2 regions of the Geomicrobium sp. JSM 1781026 genome follow, and region 1 is predicted to be linked to the other one. Evidence: a T-box and tRNA genes for the amino acid it is inferred to sense, from the RefSeq annotation. Region 1 holds a T-box; the other holds one or more tRNA genes.
What was found. The T-box of region 1 lies ahead of ileS (isoleucine--tRNA ligase). A T-box ahead of a tRNA ligase gene usually reads a tRNA of that ligase, here a tRNA-Ile.
Positions count from the first base shown of each region.

Region 1 (3,503 bases):
TATCGGCCCCCAGTTGCTTCATCACCTTGGCCGGATCTACTGTATTTCCAAGTGATTTGGACATTTTTTCGCCTTTACCGTCCAGTGTAAAACCGTGGCTTAACACTTTCTTATAAGGAGCGTCACCTGTAACAGCAACGGCGGTGATGAGGGATGAATTAAACCACCCTCGGTATTGGTCAGATCCTTCGAAATACAAGTCTGCTGGACGGTGTTGATCGGCTCTTTCTTCCAAAACGCCTTGATGCGAAGAGCCAGAATCAAACCATACGTCCATAATATCGGTTTCACGTGTAAAGTTTCCGTTCGGGCTTTTTTCAGACGTGTAGCCTTCTGGCAACAGATCTTTCGTCTCCCAATCAAACCAAATGTTCGATCCGTGAGTTCTAAACAACTGTGCCACATGATCAATCGTCTCCGTAGAAATGATCGGTGACCCATCTTCTTCATAGAACACCGGAATAGGAACGCCCCATACGCGCTGACGACTAATGCACCAATCGCCACGATCTCGAATCATATTGTGGAGACGTACCTCTCCCCACTTCGGTTGCCACTCCACGCGAGCAATCGCATCGAGTAAGTCTTGTCTCATATTATCAACACTCACGAACCATTGTTCGGTCGCTCGATAGATGACAGGCTTTTTCGTTCTCCAGTCGTGTGGATACGAGTGTGTGATGAACTGCAACTTGAGTAAAGCCCCGTTTTCATCCAACTTTTCCGTAATCGGTTTATTCGCTTCGTCATAGAAAAGGCCTTCAAAACCAGGAGCTTTGTCCGTCATTTTTCCTTTATCGTCGACGGGACAAAGTGGCGGTAAACCGTAATGTTGACCGATGATAAAGTCATCTTCACCGTGACCTGGTGCGGTGTGTACAGCACCCGTACCCGCTTCTACAGTAACGTGGTCACCTGTCATGACGAGTGATTCACGATCATAAAAAGGGTGCTGAGCGGTAATGTTTTCCAATTGGTCGCCAGTGACTGTCTTTACGACGTTCATAGCGTCCCACTCCAACGCCGTTTGAACTTGCTCAAGAAGCTCTTTAGCAACGACGAATCTGCGTGCATCCGCTTCAACGACGACGTATTCATATTTGGGATGCACAGAAATCCCAAGGTTCGCTGGCAATGTCCACGGCGTTGTCGTCCAGATGATAAATTCATCCGTTTCATCGAGTACGCCTCGTCCATCTTTCACCTTCATAGCTACATAAATAGACGGTGAACGTTTGTCGTGATACTCAATTTCCGCTTCTGCCAATGCTGACTCTGAAGAAGGGGACCAGTACACCGGCTTTTTCCCTTGATACACGTGACCTTCTTTCGCCATTTCGCCGAATACTTTAATCTGATTCGCTTCGAAATCAGGCGTCAGCGTCACATAAGGGTCGTCCCAATCCCCAATCAGACCGAGTCGTTGAAATTGTTCTTTTTGATTTTCCACTTGCTCCCACGCATACGCCTCGCAAGCTGCCCGAAATTCTGAAATCGACATTTTCTTACGATCGACTTTCTTCGTTTTCGTAAGCGCTGTTTCAATCGGCAATCCGTGCGCATCCCAACCAGGGACGTATGGCGCTTTATACCCATCCATATTGCGGTGTCTCACGATCATATCTTTGACGATACGGTTCATCGCATGGCCGACGTGGATGTTCCCGTTTGCGTAAATCGGTCCGTCATGCAAAACGAACATCGGCTTGTCACTGTTCTTCTCCATCACTTGATCATATAAATCGGCTTCGTTCCATTCTTCCAACCTGACTGGCTCTCGATTTGGTAAGTTCCCTCTCATTGGAAATTCAGTTGTTGGCATTCGTAATGTCTTCTTAAAATTCATCGTATCCTCCTATAAACATAAAATAACCCCGTCCACAAAAAGGGACGAGGTTTACCCGCGGTACCACCCTGATAACTGCTCGTTCGCAGCCACTCAAGCCCAATTATCGCTTGGTCACGTCGTAGTCTACCACTATAAGTTCATAGCTTCTTTACGATAGCTCCGAGGTGATCTTCACAAAAACGGCTCGTATTGGGCTCCCACCGTCCCCAACTCGCTTTGCCAAGCTCGTGTTTTTGTTACTGTCCTCATCTTTGCTTCATATTACGTGTAATTTGCATGTAGTATATTGGAAAATGGCGCAAACGTCAAGTCAACGACTTTCACGATCATCATATGTATGCTGAAGTTCCTGTTCGTCTTCTTCTTGTACATCTGTAAGACTATCCCAATCTTCATCATCCAACAATTCCAGTTGCGCTTCGATCAGCATCTTAAAACGCATCCGATAAACAGCCGCTTGTTTCTTAAGCTCTTCAAGTTCTAGTGCAATCTTTCGCGACTTAGATAGCGCATCATTAATAATCCGATCGGCGTTTTTCTCAGACTCTTTAATGATCAGCTGTGATTCTTTCTTTGCGCTCCGCTTCACTTCTTCTGCAGATTCTTGTGCAACGAGAATCGACTTGTTCAGCGTTTCTTCAATATTGGAAAAGTGATCCAATCGACTTTCAAGCTCGTTCACCTTTGTAAACAGTTCTTCCTTTTCTCGAATGACCGTCTCATAATCTTTAATCACCTGGTCGAGAAATTCATTCACCTCGTCCATATCATACCCTCGAAAGCCTTTTGTAAACTGTTTATTATGGATGTCCATCGGTGTTAATGCCAAAACCTACCACCTCCGTATTTATTTTTGTTCTCCATAGTGAATACGCACATTGCCTTTTTTTGTTGTCGAGCCAAGTGACAACAGTTTTCGCCTGCCGTATTGACGAACCGACAGTGTATCACCTTCTCTTAGCACAAAGGCAGGTTGGTCGACGACCTTCCAATTCACTTTCACTCGCTCTCGTTCTACTAACGCTTTCGCCTTAGACCTGGATAGCTTGAAAAGCTCTGCAATGACCGTATCAAGACGAAGGGACGATACAAACCCTGAGCGCTCTTCCCACACTTCACGCATTGGAACAGCCTCGTCTAACGACACGACCTTCGGTACGATACTCGTATTTCCCGCTTGATTAAAATGGGTGCGGACGAAGTCTTCCATCTCTCCGGTAACAAACCATTGTACAAACGTATCAAACACGTGTAAATCGCCATACATCTCTCGTTTAACACCAAGACCCATGAGTGCACCTAACAGATCCGGATGACTCAACGAAGTGAATTTCGGGTCAAATGACGCCTGGAACACCGTAATGTGAAAGCGACTCCGTTCCGGGGACTCAAAAAACGGATAGACGAGTGCGCGCTGTCGCTCCGCCTCGTCCACACCTCCGAAAAACGCCACTTTTACATTGTCGTCGGCACCGATCACATCGCGGACGATGTCACATTCTCGAGGGTCTAAAAAACCAGACAGTTTGGCTTCATAAACCGTTCCGACCGTTTCTTTCCAATCTTGCACGAGTTCAATAAACCCGTGTTCTTCTTGACGGTAATGCTGAAAAATATCCATCCGTTAATAGAAGATGCTCATTGCGCCCATTCG
Region 1 covers NZ_JBHFQF010000001.1:391,062-394,564, reverse strand. The annotation lists gene ileS (isoleucine--tRNA ligase) at 1-1,846, opposite strand, end outside; T-box leader at 1,884-2,110, opposite strand; gene ACE1TF_RS01970 (DivIVA domain-containing protein) at 2,160-2,678, opposite strand; gene ACE1TF_RS01965 (YlmH family RNA-binding protein) at 2,697-3,470, opposite strand; gene ACE1TF_RS01960 (YggT family protein) at 3,474-3,503, opposite strand, start outside.

Region 2 (3,503 bases), on a different contig from region 1:
ATTGGAGCTAGTGTGGCAGCGAAGCGAACAGCACTCAGCCATGTGATCTTTAACTTAATTGGTGCGACCGTCGTACTCATATTGCTACAACCATTTACGGCATTAATTGAATGGTTTGAAGCGACGTTGGACTTATCTGCGCCAATGACGATTGCCTTTGCCCACGGAACGTATAACGTGACAAACTTGCTTATGCAAGTCGCATTTATTGGGTTGCTGGCCACCGTTGTGACGAAGCTTATTCCAGGAAAAAATGAAGAGATTGAATATAAAGCGAAGCATCTTGACCCAACCTTTATCCAACGAGCGCCATCGATTGCGCTTGGTCAAGCGAGGGAAGAGACGTTGCGAATGGCGAACTTTGCTGAATCAGGTTTGGATGAAGTATTCGAGTACTTGCATACGAACAATCGCAAAAATGCGGAGCGAACGATACGTTACGAAGAAGCAATTAACAATCTAGACAAGACGATTACAGAGTACCTCATGCAGATTTCCAATCGTTCATTATCTACGGAAGACTCCTTTACGCATACGATGCTTCTGGATACGGTTCGAGATATTGAGCGCATCGGTGACCATATGGAAAACATTATGGAATTGGTTGATTATCAGATTAAAAATAAAGTATCATTATCTGATGAAGCGAAACACGATCTGGATGAAATGTTTGATCTAACGAGACGAACGTTGCAAGATGCGATTTATGCAATGGAGCATCATGATATTGATGCTGCGAAAGCGACCGAAAAGCAAGAAGATGAAATCGATAAGATGGAACGTAAGATGAGAAAGAAACACATTTTACGAATGAATGAAGGTCGTTGTTCAGGATCAGCAGGAATTGTGTTTGTCGATATTGTGAGTAACTTAGAACGAATCGGCGACCATTCCGTGAATATCGCAGAAGCAGTTTTAAACGAAAAATAATTTTAGAGGAGTGAGTGGCATGGATATTTTATGGATTGCGCTTGCGGTCATTATGTTTGCATTGGCGATAATTGGAGTCGTCTACCCAATCATTCCAAGCGCCCCAGCGTATATCTTGTCGCTCATTTTTCTTGCTCTTTACACAGGATTTGACACGTTTAACACCTTCTATTGGGTTGCCCAAGGCATTCTCGTTGTGTTCATGTTCGTCATTGATTTTTTGACGAGTTATTTCGGGGTGACAAAGATTGGTGGATCAAAAGCAGCGGTTTGGGGGAGCATGATCGGGTTAATCGTTGGTCCGTTTATCATCCCTCTCCCTCTTTTTAACTTATTGATTGGCGCTTTTGTTGGAGCAGTACTCGGTGAACTTATTGCTGGAGGCTCTAGCTTAAAGAAACTTTCAAAAGTCGGCCTCGGTTCTCTTCTCGGATTCATCGCGGGTGTGCTCGGGAAGTTTGTACTCATATTTATCGGTGTTGCACTCGTCGCCGTTGGCTGGATTTGGTAGTTTTCCTATGAAAACTATTGCAGACATTTAGTTTCTATGATATATTATCAAATGTCCTTAACAATGGCGGTGTAGCTCAGCTGGCTAGAGCGTACGGTTCATACCCGTGAGGTCGGGGGTTCGATCCCCTCCGCCGCTACCAATTACATAATAGTTCTTATGGCGGCTGTGGCGAAGTGGTTAACGCACCGGATTGTGGTTCCGGCATTCGTGAGTTCGATTCTCATCAGCCGCCCCATTGACTGAGGACCCTTAGCTCAGTTGGTTAGAGCAGACGGCTCATAACCGTCCGGTCGTAGGTTCGAGTCCTACAGGGTCCACCATTCATTCAATGAATCCCCTCGCTAAATGCGAGGTTTTTTTCATTTCAAATGTTTACTGTTGTGAAAAGCAGGGTACGGATAAGTATAGGCAAAGCCTATTCCCTTGCTAAATAAAGTCTGCTTTGCTACTGTAAAAATGAAGCAAGTTGACAGAACGGTTGTCAACGGCTTTTAACAAAACGAGAAATCAACCTAGGAGGCGTTTTATTATGACAAACTATCAACTTCCTGATCTTCCGTATGCGGCGAATGCATTGGAGCCACACATCGATGAGACGACGATGAACATTCACCACGGGAAGCATCACAATACGTATGTGACGAAGCTTAACGATGCTCTTAAAGGCCACGAGCAACTTGCGAGCCAAACGGTTGAAGATCTTGTAACGAACTTAGAAAAAGTTCCAGAAGATATTCGCACAGCTGTCCGTAATAACGGTGGCGGTCACGCGAACCACACGCTTTTCTGGACAATTTTAAGCCCAGAAGGTGGCGGAAAGCCAGCGGGTGAACTTCTATCTGCCATTGAAAACAAATGGGGAACGTTTGATGCATTCCAAGAAGAATTCACGAATACTGCGCTAGGCCGCTTCGGTGCAGGCTGGGCTTGGCTCGTTGTAAATAACGGAAACCTAGAAATTCAAAACACGCTTAACCAAGACTCTCCACTTACAGAAGGAAAGATTCCTGTTCTTGGTATTGACGTTTGGGAGCATGCGTATTACTTGAAATACCAAAACCGCCGTCCAGATTATGTTGCGGCATTCTGGAACGTCGTTAATTGGCCAGAAGTTGCGCGTCGTTATAAAGAAGCGCTATAAGCGAGTGATTTATGTTATAAAGACCTGAAGTAATTACTTCAGGTCTTTTTTTGATCTTAAAAATCGGCTCTACACTAAATGTTGGGGTGGAAAAACAACTGAGGCAAAATAAAATACGCAGGCTCCTTTGTCCTCTATACTTGAATTTGCGGAAACAAGTTATAGACAAGGAGCTGCGTATCCATGCATTTTATCACATCATTCCCGGGACTGGAAACGATGACGGTCACCGACGCTCAAATTATCGAAGACACGTGCCACTTGCACGTGGAAATGGAACGCAAGAAACATCGTTGCCCAGCGTGCGGGGAGAAGACGAACAAGGTTCATGATTACCGACTGCAGAAAATCCAACATTTGAAACTTTTTGAGCGCAATACCTTACTGTGGTACCGGAAACGGCGGTATGTGTGTGCCTGTGGCAAGCGGATTCCGGAAGCGTGCCCAGTGGTGGAGCACGATCAGCGCCACAGCGTGGAGTACATCCAAGCTTTGGGGCTGCGCGTCATACAAGGCAAGAACTTTAAAGACACCGCAAAACAGCTGTTCACCTCTCCAACAACGGCAATGCGACGTTTTGGTCAGCTCGCTCCACGGATGCTGGAAGAAGTGGTGGCGTTGCCAGAAGTGATCGCCATTGATGAGTACAAAGGTGACACGAATGGCGAACGTTTTCAAGTCCTGATTGCCAATGGAGAGACCGGTGTGCCTCTGGATATTCTGCCGAATCGAAAAGCCAAGACCCTTAAGCGCTATCTTCAGGAAAAAGGCGGGGGTGTCAAGATGGTTGTGATGGATAGGAGCCCTTCCTTCAAATCCTCGGTGAACCAAGCCTTGGGTCGTCCGATCATCATTGCCGATCGTTTTCATTTCTGTCGCTATATTTATTGGGCGCTAGACCAAGTGCGGCGCCGCGTA
Region 2 covers NZ_JBHFQF010000012.1:122-3,624, reverse strand. The annotation lists gene ACE1TF_RS17765 (Na/Pi cotransporter family protein) at 1-930, shown strand, start outside; gene ACE1TF_RS17760 (DUF456 domain-containing protein) at 950-1,441, shown strand; tRNA gene ACE1TF_RS17755 (tRNA-Met) at 1,507-1,583, shown strand; tRNA gene ACE1TF_RS17750 (tRNA-His) at 1,604-1,679, shown strand; tRNA gene ACE1TF_RS17745 (tRNA-Ile) at 1,688-1,764, shown strand; gene ACE1TF_RS17740 (superoxide dismutase) at 1,974-2,585, shown strand; partial or broken gene ACE1TF_RS17735 (ISL3 family transposase) at 2,769-3,503, shown strand, end outside.
Region 2: it encodes a tRNA-Ile, which carries the amino acid that the T-box ahead of ileS (isoleucine--tRNA ligase) is inferred to sense. The anticodon was not compared.